One region of the Micromonospora sp. NPDC050187 genome, then DNA from elsewhere that is predicted to be linked to it. Evidence: riboswitches for the same ligand, from Rfam matches in the RefSeq annotation. Region 1 holds a riboswitch; the other holds the start of a gene.

Region 1 (6,921 bases):
AGGTCCGCTCCCATCTCGACCGGGTCGCCGGGGAGGTGGAGCGGCTGCACCGGCACATCCGGGTCGTGGAGGCCGACGGCGACCGGATTCGTCAGGCGCTGCGCTGCTGGCAGTCCGAGTACGCCCAGCGCCGGCCGGCGGACTCCGGCCCTCGGCACGGGCGGTGGTGACGTTGAGCCGTTGGGTCCTGCACCTGCCGCTGACGCTGCCCGACCGGGGGTACGCCGTCGCCCTCGTGGTGGCGCTGCGCGACTCCCTCGGGCACGTGCCGGAACTGGACTTCGGGGAGGCCACGCTCAGCGCTGAGGACGACCAGTCGCGGCGTACCCGGATCTGGTGTGACGCGCGGCTGGGCGACGGACGGCGGTGTGTGCTGCCGATCGGGCACGACGGGAGGTGCCGGTGACCGGTGGGCGCATGGACGGGGCAGCTCCACAGCGTGCCGACGAACTCCCTACCGAGCCGCGCGGAACCGGGCCGGACCGCCGAACAGGCTGCGAGCTGCGACTTCGGAGCCGGCAGAATGGTCCGGCCAGGGCACCCGCCACGCCAGGACCGTTGGGAGAAGCATGGGCCACGACCACAGCCGCCCCATTGCCGCTGCGCCGCCGCGGGTACGGCGTGTCCTGATCGCGACCGTGGTCCCGCTCTTCCTGGTGACCCTGGTCGCGGCGCTGGTGCTCTGGCCCCGCGACGCCCCGTCGGTGGGCGGCGGCGAGGACGCGGCCCGCTACCACGGCACGGTGACGCGGGTGGTCACCGAGCCCTGCCCACCCACGCCGGAGGCCCCGGAGGGCACGGTGGAGGGGCCGTGCGGCACCGCCACGGTGAGCGTCGACACCGGGCCGGACGCCGGACAGCAGGTCGAGACGGCGCTGCCCGCCGGGCCGGGCTCACCCTCGGTGGAGGTCGGCGACGAGATCGTCCTGGTGGTGCTGACCGACCCGGCCGATCCGACGGTCAGCAGCTACAGCATCGCCGCCCACCAGCGGGGGAAGCCGTTGATCTGGCTGGCCCTGGCGTTCGCCGCCGCCATCGTCGCGTTCGGCCGGTGGCGCGGCCTGGCCGCGCTCGGCGGGCTGGCGGCCAGCTTCGCCATCCTGCTCGTTTTCGTGCTGCCCGGCATCAGCGCCGGGCAGGCTCCGCTGCCGGTGGCGGTCACCGGCGCCGCGCTCATCATGTTCGTGGTGTTGTATCTCACCCACGGGGTCACCGCGCAGACCTCCGTCGCGGTCCTCGGCACCCTGGCCAGCCTGGTGCTCACCGGCCTGCTCGGCAGCCTGGCGACCGCGTTCACCCACCTGACCGGGTACGGCTCCGAGGACGCCACCACGCTGTCGATGTTCCAGGCCGACGTCGACCTGCACGGGTTGCTCCTGGCCGGCATCATCATCGGCTCCCTGGGCGTCCTGGACGACGTCACGGTCACCCAGGCCGCCACGGTCACCGAGCTGGCCCACGCCAATCCCGACCTCACCCGGCTCCAGCTCTACCGGGCGGCCACCCGGGTCGGCCGGGCGCACATCGCCTCGACGGTCAACACGATCGTGCTGGCGTACGCGGGGGCGTCGCTGCCCCTGCTGCTGTTGCTGACCGCCGACACGCGCGGGATCAGCGAGATCGTGAGCAGCGAGTTCCTCGCCCAGGAGATCGTCCGCAGCATCGTCGCCACGCTCGGGCTGATCGCCGCCGTACCGATCACCACCGGCCTGGCCGCCCTGGTGACCACCGCCGGACGGGGTGGCACGCCGAGCCGCCGCCTGCCCCGGCCCGCCGGGGAGCGGGACGAGGCCCTGGCCGCCCTCAGCGGTCCCCGTGCCGCCACCGGGGTCACCGATTCCGGCCACGGACCGGGCCGCCCGGGGAACACGGATCCGCCCTGGTGACACTGCGCAGCGTGACCACCAGCTGCTACGATCTTGACAAATGTGACAGGAGTGACCGAAAGCAATAGGGAAATAACGCTTTTGGTCGGGATCCGGGCGTAGAACCCCACGCCCACTGTCAGGTAACCTCGCTGCCGGTTACCGCCGAAGGCGCGCACCGGCGCCAGCGGGGCCACCGCCTAATCGCCCACCGGCGAATCGGGGAACCAGGTTCATGGGGTGCATCCGCGTCAGCGGTAGGGGCCACTTCCGCCCCGAACCCGTCAGCTAACCCGGTCGGCGGTCGACGGAAGGGAAGACTGTGACGGCACCCCTACGCCGCTGGCTGAAGCCTGTCGTGGCCGTGCTCGCCGCCTTCGCCGTGGCCGCCGGGCCCGCGCCGGCGCTGGCGGAGCCGTCGAGCCCGTCTGGGCACGACGGAGAGCAGCCGAAGCTCCTCAACGAGGTGATCGAGGAGGCGAACCGGAGCTACACCCAGGCCCAGGCGAAACTCAACGCCTCGCAGAAGCGTCAGCTCACCCTCGCCCTGGAGGTCCGGCGGGCCCAGAACGAGCTGAAGGCGCTCACGCCGCAGGTGGCCACGATCGCCGTGCGGTCCTACATGACCGGCCGGGTCGGCCCCGCCTCCATGTTGCTGGAGAGCAACACACCCGACTCGTTCGTCAAGCGGGCCAGCGCGCTGGACGAGATGAACATGGTCAACAGCAAGAAGGTCGCCGCGGTGGCCGCCGCCAAGGACCAGGCGGAACGAGCCAAGAAGGCGCTCGACGCCGAGGTGCTGGAGCAGCAGAAGCAGGCCGACATCCTGAAGAAGCGCAAACGCGAGGCGGAGAAGTCGCTCGCCCTGGTCGGCGGCGTCGGGTTGACCGGTGGCCTGGTGGACGCCACCTCCCCGGTCGCCCGGATCGGCCCCGGGCGGGACAGCAACGGCAACTGGCGTCCGCTGGGCTGCACCGAGGACGACCCGACCACCGGCGGCTGCATCACCCCGCGCACCCTGCACATGTACAAGGAGGTCAAGCGGGCCGGCTTCGACATGTTCGTCGGGTGCTACCGACCGGGTGGGCCGTACGAGCACCCCAAGGGGCGGGCCTGCGACTGGTCGCTCCAGAAGTCGGGGTTCAGCCGGTGGGACACCAACAAGGAGCGGATGTACGGGAACAACCTCACCGCGTTCCTGGTCCGTAACGCCGACCGGCTGGGCATTTACTACGTGATCTGGAACAAGCAGATCTGGTTCCCGGCGACCGGCTGGAGTTCGTACAGCGGGCCCTCCGACCACACGGACCACGTCCACGTGTCCATGCTCTGACCCCGCGCACGAAGACCCGGGCCCCGCATCCGTTCGACCGGAGGCGGGGCCCGTTCGCGCGGCCGGCCGGAGCCGACCGGGTCAGTGGCGGGCCGAGGGGACCGGCCGGGTCAGTGGCGGGCCGAGGGGGCGACCGGGCCGGCGGCGAGGGCGACGTCCTCGGTGGCGGACGCCGAGCGGACCACCCGCACCTCACCGGCGGCCAGCCGGTACGACATGCCGACCACCGCGCACCGCCCCTCCCGCACCGCCCGGTTGAGCGTCACCGAATGCTCCAGCAACATCTCGACGGTGTGGTCGATGTGGATGTCGACGATCCCGTCGATGTCGTCGATGCCCTGCCGGGCGGCCTGGCGGAGGCTCGGCACCACCGCTCCCACGACCGCACCCAGGTAGCCGGGGGGCGTCGTCCCGGCGCCGTCGGCCTCCCGGGCTGCCTGCACCGCCCCGCAGGAGTCGTGGCCGAGCACGACCACCAGCGGGGTCTCCAGGACGCTCACCGCGTACTCGACGCTGCCGAGCACCTCGGTGCCGACGATGTGCCCGGCGGTCCGGACCACGAAGAGGTCACCGAGGCCCCGGTCGAAGATGATCTCGGCGGCCAGCCGGGAGTCGGAGCAGCCGAGCACGACCGCGAAGGGGTGCTGCCCGTCGGCCACCGCGGCCCGGTGCCCGGCGTCCTGGTTGGGGTGCAGCGGGTTGCCGGTGACGAAGCGCCGGTTGCCCGACTGCAGCTCGACCAGCGCCTGCGCGGGACTTGTCGGAGACTGCTGTGCACCAGGAACGGCCATGGCTCCTCCACCCCTCCTACGGACCGGGGCCGCCCGCCCGACGGGGGGAGACACGGCCAGCCATCACGGTCACACGGAGCGCAAACTACGTCAAGGGATACGTGATATGCATTTCAGGTGTTGACAGCGGAGGGCGCAATGCCGAATGCGAAGGGAGGGCCATAACATGACGGTCATGGCGACGACGCAGCGTGTGAACGGGAGCCAACGGAACTGGACCTTCCTCACGAACCACGCACACGTACTGCTCGCCATCGCCCGTAACCCCACCGCCCGGCTGCGGGACGTCGCCGACGAGGTGGGCGTCACCGAGCGGGCCGCGCAGGCGATCGTGGCCGACCTGGAGGCCGGTGGCTACCTCCAACGCACCCGGGTCGGTCGACGCAACGAGTACACGGTGAACCCGGCCGGGCGCTTCCGGCACCCCGCCGAGGCGTACCAGCACGTGGGTGCCCTGCTCGCGCTCTTCACCGAACAGGGCGACGCCGACCCGGTCGCCGCCCCCTCGCCCGCCTCCTGACGTCGGCCCGCCCACCCTCGACGCTCCACAGTGCATGTGCCGCGACGCGGGACCGGCTTCGGTGTTACGGCGGTCGACGGGCGGCCCGTCCGGCGATGACGTTGGTGGCGGTCGTGACCAGCGGCGATGCGACCGGGACGAACGGTGGATCCGGTCACACCACGGTCGCCGACGGGCAACCGGGCGGATCGGCCGTTAGGTTGGAACCGTGCAGCCACCCGCCTTCGTCCGCCCGATCGGGCCGACGATGCTGCGCGCGCTGCGCGTGCTCACCCGCCTGGCGCTGACCGCCCTGGTCCTGACGGTGACCTTCGGCGGGGCCGCCGCCGCCCCGGCCGAGGCGTCGTCACCGGCCTTGCCCCAGCTCCGGCCGGCCCCGGTCGCCAGCGTCCCGCACCCGGCCGCCCGGCCGGTCGTGGCACCGGTGCCGCCCCGCCCCGTCGACGAGCACGTCGACGCCGGAGGGCCGCCGGTCCGCCCCGCCGACGACCCGGACACCCCCACCACGGTCACCGCGCCGCTTCCGCCGCCGGCCGCCGACCCCGGACAGGGGTGCGTCGGCCGACGCGGCCCGCCCCGGGCCTGACCGACCGTCCACGGCCGACCGGCCGGACGATCCCGTGACCGACCGGTCGACGTCCGCCGTGGGCGGGGAGTCCCGCCGCGCTCGCGCGCCCCGTGCCCGCCCGGACCGGGCACCCCGTTGAGTCCTGTCCCGTCCTCCCCTCACGAGGTGCTGGTGATGCAGACCGTCCTCTCCTCCGTCCTGCTCGACGTACCCCGGGCCGCCGTCATCTGGCTGGCCCTCCTCGGCGTCATCGTGGCCGCCGTCGCCACCCTGCTCGCCCGCCCGGACCGGTTCCGCGCGGGCCACCGCATCCGCCAGGCCGTACTCCCCACCGAGTTGGAGGTGGCCCGGGAACGACAGGACCTCGACCGGTACGCCGACGAGGTGGCGGTCGCCGCCGAGCGCGCCGCAGTGACCGCCGAGCGCCGGCGGGCCGAGTGGCTCGCCGCCCAGGAGGCGGTCGAAGCCGCCTGGCAGGCGTACGAGGACGCCGAGGCGGCCCTGCGCCGCCTGGACGCCGCCGCGGCCCTGCCCCTGCCGCACACTCCACAGACCCCGGCCGAATACGCCGACCGGGAGCGTTACCTGCACCGGGCCGCGCTGGCCGCGTACTGGCGTCGGGAGCTGTCGGAGGAACAGCTCAGTGACGTCTTCGCGCACCGTAACGGGTGGGACCCCCGGCTGCACCCGGTCGAGCAGGAACTGGTGCTGCGGCGGGCCGTCCGGGACCACCTGCTCGCCCGACACGGGGCCGCCGCCGAACGGGAGCGCACAGCGTGGCACGACGCGGAGTTGGCCGCCGCGTCCGCCCGCAGCCTGCGCGACGAGGCGTTCGCGGCCGTCGGGCGGGAGCCCGAGACCTCGGACGACGTGCTCCCCCTGCCCGGCACCGAGCAGCCGACGGTCGCCGAAAACCGCCCGGGTCGACCGGAGTTCCGGCAGGGACGCGCCGCCGTCGCCTGACACCGGACCGGACATCCGCCCCGCGCCGGGACGACCGTGCCATGATCGCGGTGACCGGAAGACGGGGGACGACATGCGCCAGCGGACCGGGGGCGGACACCAGCTCGACCCGCACGACGAACGGGTCGCCGCGTTCTGCCGGGAACGGCACGTCGCGACGCTGACCACGCTGCGCCCGGACGGCACTCCGCACGTCGTACCGGTGGGGGTGACCTTCGATCCAGCGGCCGGTCTGGCCCGGGTGATCACCTCGGGGACGTCCCACAAGGCCCATCACGTCGCCGCCGCCGGTCCGGAGGGGGCACCGGTGGCGGTGTGCCAGGTCGACGGCCGGCGCTGGCTCACCATCGAAGGCCGGGCCGTGGTCCGTGCCGACGCCCCGGCGGTGGCTGAGGCCGAACGTCGCTACGCCGAGCGGTACCGCCCGCCCCGGGCCAATCCCGCCCGGGTGGTCATCGAGATCACCGTCACCCGTCTCCTCGGGACCCTCTGACCCCGGTGCCGCGAACTCCCGGTCGGGCGGGGGCGGAATGGCTGGCGGGGACGGGTCGTTGACACCCCCGGTACGCCCCGGCAGGGGCGATCTCCTGGACAGCCGAAACCCTGACTCGGTGCAGGTGTCCGCGCGCCGACCCCGTGGCGCGGACGTCGACCCCCCGAAGGAGCTTCGACATGAACTGGATGCTGCGCAAGAGCATGCTGTCGGTCGCCGGGCTGCTGCTCACCGGTGGCGCGGTCGCCGGACCGGCCGTGGCCGCCCACGCCACGCCCCCGAAGGCCGACAGGTTCCCGTCCTCGTCACCCCGCGCCGACCAGGGTGACCGGGACCACCGGGGCCGGAGTGACGGCCGGGACGACCGGGACCGCCGGGACGACCGCGA
Region 2 (6,921 bases), on a different contig from region 1:
CCGCAGCCGGTACGCCGGCGGCGGCATCCTGGTGGTCGGCCCGTCGACGGTCTTCGTCGAGTACATCGCCTCGGTGCTGCCGTCCCTCGGCGAGGAGACGGCCACCCTGCACTCCCTCGGCTCCCTCTTTCCCGGCATGTCCGCCACCCGCACCGACCCGCCGGAGGTGGCGGCGGTCAAGGGCTCGCTGCGGATGCGCCGGGTGCTGGAACGCGCGACCCGGGACGCCGTCCCGGACGGCCCGGACGAACTGCGCCTGCTCTACCGGGGGCAGTTGCTCCGGCTGGCCCGTCCCGAGCTGGACGCGATCCGCACCCGGGCACTGCCCCGGGGTGCCCGCCGCAACGAGGTGCGCCGGGCCGGCTTCGACGGGATCTTCGCCGCGCTCTGGGCACAGGCCCGCCGGATCGGCGTCTCCGGCCTACCCCAGCAGCGGGTCTTCGAGGACGAACTGGCCGACCGGACGGAGTTCCGCGAGTTCCTCAAGGCCTGGTGGCCGCGTCTGCACCCGCGTCACGTGCTCGGTTGGCTGGCCCGGCCGGAGCGGCTGCGCGCGTACGCCGGGGGGATCCTCTCCGGCGCGGAGATCCGCACGCTGACGGCGGCCTGGCGGACGCTGGACCGCGACGGGCTGACCATCGCCGACATCGCGCTCCTGGACGAGCTGGACACGCTGCTCGGCCAGCCCATGAAGCCCGCCCGTCGTCGGCGCGACCCGTTCCAGCTCGCCGGCGGCGTCCGGGAGCTCAGCACCTTCGCCGACCGGCAGCGCGCCCAGCGGGCGGCGGCCCGGGAGCGTCCGGCCGACTACCGCGACTACGCGCACGTGGTGGTGGACGAGGCACAGGACGTGTCGCCGATGCAGTGGCGGATGCTCGGCCGGCGGGGTCGGCTCGCGTCCTGGACGGTGGTCGGCGACCCGGCGCAGACCGCCTGGACCGGCGACCCGGCGGAGCTGGGCCGGGCCCGCGACCAGGCGCTCGGCCGGCGCAAGCGACACGAGTTCACCCTGACCACGAACTACCGCAACTCGGCCGAGATCTTCGCGGTGGCGGCGGCGGAGATCCGCACCGTCCACCCGGACCTGCCGCTGCCGACGGCGGTCCGCTCCACCGGCGTGCACCCGGTGGCGCTGACCGTGCCGGCGGCGCAGCTGGCGACGCGGACGGCCGAGGCGGTCGGCGCGCTACTGGCGGAGGTGGCCGGGACGGTGGGCGTGATCACGCCGGTGCCCCGCCGGGACGAGGTGGCCGGCTGGCTGGCCCACCTGGACTCGCCGCGCCTCCAGGTGGTGACCAGCCTCCAGGCCAAGGGCATGGAGTACGACGGCGTGGCACTGGTCGCCCCGGGCGAGATCCGCGCCGAGCCGGGTTCGGGCGTGCGGACCCTCTACGTGGCCCTCTCCCGGGCCACCCAGCGGCTCACCACCATCGACCCGGTCACCTGACCCGTCCCACTCCCACCTCCTACCTTGCACCCCCGCCTCGGCCGCCTGCCTGCCGAGGCGGGGGTGCGCTGGTAGCAGGGGTCCCTTGTTACCTACCCGTGCTACCTCCGCGGCTTTCGCTCCGGCCAATGACCGACACTTACTTGCATACATAGCGATGTGAACATACATTGGGTCCGGACCGAACGGGGAACGGAGGGTGGGGGCGTGGGCGCAGGTCATGACCACCACGGCGGGATCGCGCACGCCGCGCAGCGGCACACCGGCCGACTCTGGGCCGCGTTCGGCCTGCTCGCCACCCTGATGGTGGTCGAGGCGGTGACCGCGCTCGGCACCGGGTCGCTGGCCCTGCTCTCCGACGCCGGCCACATGTTCACCGACGTGCTCGGCATCGGCATGGCGCTGGCCGCGATCACCGCCGCCCGACGGGCCGGCCGGGATCCGCAGCGCACGTTCGGCCTCTACCGGCTGGAGGTGCTCGCCGCCCTGGCCAATGCCGTCCTGCTCTCCGGGGTCGCGGTCTACGTGCTCGTCGAGGCGGTCCGCCGGTTCGGCGACCCGCCGGAGGTGACCATCGGCCCGATGCTGGTGGTGGCGGTGCTCGGCCTGCTGGCGAACCTGGTTGCCTTCGCGCTGCTGCGCGAGGGCGCGAAGGAGAGCATCAACCTGCGCGGGGCGTACCTGGAGGTGCTGGCGGACCTGCTCGGCTCCGTCGGCGTGATCGCCGCCGCGGTGGTCATCGCGCTCACCGACTGGTGGTGGGCCGACCCGCTGGTCGCGGTGGCGATCGGCGTCTTTATCCTGCCGCGCACCTGGCGGCTGGGCCGGGCGGCGCTGCGCATCCTGGTCCAGGCCGCGCCGGAGCACCTCCAGGTCAGCGCGGTACACGACCGGCTGAGCGCCGTACCGGGCGTGGTCGAGGTGCACGACCTGCACCTCTGGACGCTGACCTCGGGGATGGAGGTCGCCTCGGCCCACCTGACCACGGACCCGGCGGCCGAGGTCGGCAGCGTGCTGGCCGCCGCGCGGACCGCGCTGCACGAGGATTTCCACATCGACCACGCCACCCTCCAGGTCGAACCCGGCGAGTCACCGGGCATCTGCGGCCGGGTCGAGTGGTAATTAGGACAGACTTAAATCTCGGAGTGTATTGTCCCGCTATGTCAGTTATGCCGGTGTCATCTCGCGGGAGTGGTGTGGCCAACGCTGCCCGTGGGAGACCGGCTTCGGTAGTCTCGGACCCGGCCACCGCCAGGCGGCGCCCTCCGGCGCCTGCGGTGACCGCCGCCTAATCGCCGGTGACGGCGAGCCGGGGAACCACGTTCTTGGGGTGCATCCGCGTGAGCGGTAGGGATCTTCCGTCCCGAACCCGTCAGCTAACCCGGTCGGCGGCTGACGGAAGGACATGTGCATGCCAGTAGTGGCACCCGTACGACGTACCGCCGCCCGGATGGCGGCACTGATCGCCGCGACACTCGCCCTGGGCGTCGCGGCCACGCCGGCCGTCGTGGCCCCTGTCGCGGCGGCGCCTCCGCTGGCGGCCAGGGCCCCCGGCGACGATCCCGAGGGAGGCACCCCGGCACTGCGCGCCCAACTCGAGGCGGCCAGCAAGGGGTGGCTCGACGCGAAGGACGCGCTCGCGAAGTCGGTCACTCGCCAGCAGAAGATCAACGAACAGCTCGTCACCATCGAGAAGGACCTGGCGATCCGCGACGAGAAGGTCGGCGTGATCGCCGGGCTGGCGTACCGGACCGGCCGACTCGGGCCGGCCTCGGCGTTGCTGACCAGCGACTCGCCGGACAGCTTCATGGACCGGGTCGCCGCGCTCGACGCGGTCGCCGCCAACGAGGACCGCGAGCTGCGGGGCCTGCTCAGCACCCGGGAGCAGGCCAACCGGGCCAAGTCGGCACTGAACCGGGAGATCACCGAGCAGCGCAAGCAGGTCGCGGTGATGGAGAAGCGCAAGCAGCAGGCCGAGCAGGCACTGGTGGTCGCCAACCGGAAAGCGGCGGCCACCACCCCCAGCGGGGGCAGCAAGTCGACCCGGTCCGCCACGGCGAAGCCGGCGCCGCGCAACGCCGACGGCTCCTGGCCGTCCGAGTCGTGCAGCGTCAACGACCCGACACCCGCCGACGGCTGCATCACCCCGCGTACGCTGCACGCGCTCAACCAGGCCAAGGCCGCGGGCTTCACCCGGTACGTCTCCTGCTACCGCCCCGGCGGTTCCGGGGAGCACCCCAAGGGCCGGGCCTGCGACTTCGCCGCGCAGAAGAACGGCTTCGGTGGCGACGCCACCGGCGGCGACAAGACGTACGGCGACAACCTGGCGGCGTACTTCAAGAACAACGCCAGCCGGCTCGGCGTGCTCTACGTCATCTGGTACCGGCAGATCTGGTTGCCCAGCAGCGGGTGGAAGTCGTACAGCGGCGCCAACGGCGACCCGTCCAGCGACCACACCAACCACGTCCACCTGTCGGTGTACTGAGCCACCCGGCGCGGCCCGTCACCCCGACCGGGGTGGCGGGCCGCACGGCTGTCGGCCCCCCGGCCGGCGAACCCGGACACCTCCCGCCACAACCCCCGAAAGGGGTCGCATGAGCGCCCCCGGGAGGGGAAACCGGGCCGCGCGAGCGGACGAGAGGCGGCACCCATGGACGGCCCCGACGGGTACGTGATGGTCTTCGCGCCGGCACCCGTGCTGACGGTCACCATCGACCAGCCGAGCGACGAGACCGAACTGCACCTGCATCCGGGCGGGCAGGGGGTCTGGCAGGCTCGGATGATCATGTCGCTCGGGGTGCCCGTGGTGCTCTGCGCCAGCCTCGGCGGCGAGATCGGTCAGGTGCTCGAACCCCTGCTGGTCACCGAGGGGGTGCGGCTGAAGCGGGTGCTGCGGGACACCGCCAGCGGCGGGTACGTGCACGACCGCCGGGACGGGGCCCGGCGGGAGGTAGCCGACGTCCCCGGTCACCCGTTGACCCGCCACGAGCTGGACGAGTTGTACAACCTGGCGCTCGGCGAGGGACTGCGCGCACCGGTCAGTGTGCTCAGCGGCCCCGGCGCGCCGTCCCTCGTTCCGCCCGACCTCTACCGACGGTTCGCCGCCGACCTCGGCGCGAACGGCGGCCGGGTGGTCGCCGACCTCTCCGGTGAGCACCTCGACGCGGTGCTCGCCAGCGGCCTGTTCTTCCTCAAGGTCAGCCACGAGGAGTTGCTCCGCGACGGGCGGGCCCGCTCGGCGGACGAGGACGAGCTGACCCGCGTCATGTACGACCTGCACGCCGCCGGGGCGGAGACGGTGGTGGTCAGCCGGGCGGAGCAGCCGGCGTTCGCCCTGGTCGACGGGGAGGTCCTCGAGGTCGTCATGCCCCGGCTGGAAGCGGCCGATCCCCGGGGCGCGGGCGACTCGATGACCGCCGGAGTGGCTGCCGTCATCGCCTGCGGCGGCGACATCCGCACCGCGATCCGCACCGGCGCGGCGGCCGGCGCCCTGAACGTCACCCGGCACGGTCTGGGCACCGGACGTCTCGACTCGATCGCCGGGCTGGTGGACCGGGTACGGCTGGCCCCGGCGGGCAACCGCCCCCAGGAGCGAACCACCCCGGAGGAGCTGGCCGACCGGGCGGCCGGACGATGAGCCTGCGGGTGCTGGTCACCAACGACGACGGCGTCGCCGCGCCGGGGCTGGCCCGGCTCGCCCAGGCGGCGGTCGCGCACGGGCTGGACGTGGTGGTCGCGGCCCCGTTGGAGGAGGCGAGCGGCACCAGCGCCTCGATGACCGCGCTGGAACGCGAGGGACACGTGGTGGTCCGGGAGCACCCGCTGCCCGAGCTGCCGGACGTGCCGGTGTACGGGGTCGGCGGCTCCCCCGGTTTCATCGTCCTGATCGCCGTGCACGGCGCGTTCGGTCCGCCGCCGTCGGTGGTCCTCTCCGGGATCAACCGGGGGGCGAACGCCGGCCGGGCGGTACTGCACTCGGGCACGGTCGGCGCGGCGTTCACCGCCGCCGCCAACGGGTGCCGGGCGATGGCGGTCTCGCTGGACGTGCTCTCGACCGCCGACGTCACCGCCGGCAGCGGCGGCGCGGCGGTGCACCCCGCCGCGCGGGTACGTGACACCGAACGGCACTGGTCCACGGCCGCCCGGGTGGCCCTGGACCTGCTGCCCCGACTGACCGCCGGGCCGGTGGAGAGCGTGCTCAACGTCAATGCCCCCGACCTGCCGTTCGAGCGGATCCGGGGGGTGCGCCGGGCGTCCCTGGCCAGCTTCGGCCAGGTGCAGATGACGGTCGCCGAGGCCGGCCACGGGTTCATCCGCACCTCGCTGGAGGAGCCGGGACAGGCGGTGCAGCCGGGCACCGACCTGTTCTGGCTCGCGGAGGGGTACGCCTGCGCGACCGCGATCCGGGCGGTCACCGAGGTGACCGACGTGGACCTGTCCGGACTGAGCGGCGAGGAATGGCGACCGGCCTGACCCGCCGGCGACGGCCGGCGCGTGGGGTCGGTCAGGCGCCCGGCAGCACCTCGGGTTCGGGTGCGGCGGTGGCACCGGCGAAGTACGGCTCCGGCGCGCCGAAGAGGCCGAGCAGGCCGGTCACCCAGAGCTGCCGGTGGACGAACCGGCTGGGCTCGGTGACGACCAGCTTGACGCCGCTCACCCCGGCGGTCTGGAAGCCGGCGACCATCGCACTGATGCCGACCGAGTCGATGAAGGTCACCAACCTCATGTTCAGTTCGATCCGTGCCGGGCGGCTCTTGGCGAGCACCTCGACAACGGCTTCGCGTACCTCGTACGCGGTGTCGACGTCGATCTCACCGCGCGGGGCGATCTCGACGACGCCACCGGCCAGGACCGACTTGACAATCGACAGGCTCACGCGAGCACCTCCACTCGCCCGTGTCCGGGCGCCTCATCAGTACGCGGGCCGCGACCGAGAGTATTCCTCCGACAGCCTCGGTCGCCACCCCCGGGGATGAGCAATTCACGGATCAGGAGCGACAAGTCGCCCATTTCCGACTCCCCTTCCCTCCCCGAACCCCCGGTCCCGGGTCCCGCGCACCACGAACAAGGTTAGCGGTCGCTTTCCGGGGCGGTGCGCATCCGTCCGGTCTGGCGCGTTCGACCGGACGGATGCGCCTCCGACCAGCCATTGACCGACCTGCCTAGCATCAGCCCCACGGAACCGACCGGCATCGACGAAGGAGCCATGGATGATCAAGAGACTGCTCGGACTGGCGGGCGTGGGCGCCCTCCTGGCCCTCGTACTGGCCTGCGGCTTCGGCGGGGCGGGGGACGACGATGACGATGACGACGACGACTTCGCCCGCGGTGTCGCCGTGGTGACGCTGCGCTGATCCGGCGACCCCGTCCGACAACCACACCCGGTGGCGCCCGTCACGCTCGGTGATCGACATCACCGGGCGGGTTTGTCGGGGTGCCGGACGGGGCACGAGGTAACCCGCGCTTGCCCGACC

The links. Region 1 has a riboswitch for cyclic di-AMP ahead of ACIBJE_RS11575 (coiled-coil domain-containing protein). Riboswitches for the same ligand answer to the same signal wherever they lie in the genome.
Region 2: linked by a shared signal. The riboswitch ahead of ACIBJE_RS06710 (coiled-coil domain-containing protein) and the one ahead of ACIBJE_RS11575 (coiled-coil domain-containing protein) in region 1 are both predicted to bind cyclic di-AMP.

Annotation. Positions count from the first base shown of each region.
Region 1 covers NZ_JBITJH010000005.1:389,125-396,045, reverse strand. Annotated here, with positions in the region: gene ACIBJE_RS11590 (DivIVA domain-containing protein) at 1-170, shown strand, start outside; gene ACIBJE_RS11585 (hypothetical protein) at 167-406, shown strand; gene ACIBJE_RS11580 (YibE/F family protein) at 570-1,886, shown strand; cyclic di-AMP (ydaO/yuaA leader) riboswitch at 2,053-2,184, shown strand; gene ACIBJE_RS11575 (coiled-coil domain-containing protein) at 2,188-3,198, shown strand; gene ACIBJE_RS11570 (carbonic anhydrase) at 3,309-3,989, opposite strand; gene ACIBJE_RS11565 (helix-turn-helix transcriptional regulator) at 4,156-4,509, shown strand; gene ACIBJE_RS11560 (hypothetical protein) at 4,718-5,095, shown strand; gene ACIBJE_RS11555 (hypothetical protein) at 5,252-6,040, shown strand; gene ACIBJE_RS11550 (pyridoxamine 5'-phosphate oxidase family protein) at 6,114-6,533, shown strand; gene ACIBJE_RS11545 (C39 family peptidase) at 6,713-6,921, shown strand, end outside.
Region 2 covers NZ_JBITJH010000003.1:198,037-204,957, reverse strand. Annotated here, with positions in the region: gene ACIBJE_RS06720 (HelD family protein) at 1-1,447, shown strand, start outside; gene ACIBJE_RS06715 (cation diffusion facilitator family transporter) at 1,655-2,569, shown strand; cyclic di-AMP (ydaO/yuaA leader) riboswitch at 2,723-2,854, shown strand; gene ACIBJE_RS06710 (coiled-coil domain-containing protein) at 2,868-3,932, shown strand; gene ACIBJE_RS06705 (PfkB family carbohydrate kinase) at 4,098-5,084, shown strand; gene surE (5'/3'-nucleotidase SurE) at 5,081-5,920, shown strand; gene ACIBJE_RS06695 (STAS domain-containing protein) at 5,952-6,323, opposite strand; gene ACIBJE_RS06690 (hypothetical protein) at 6,658-6,801, shown strand.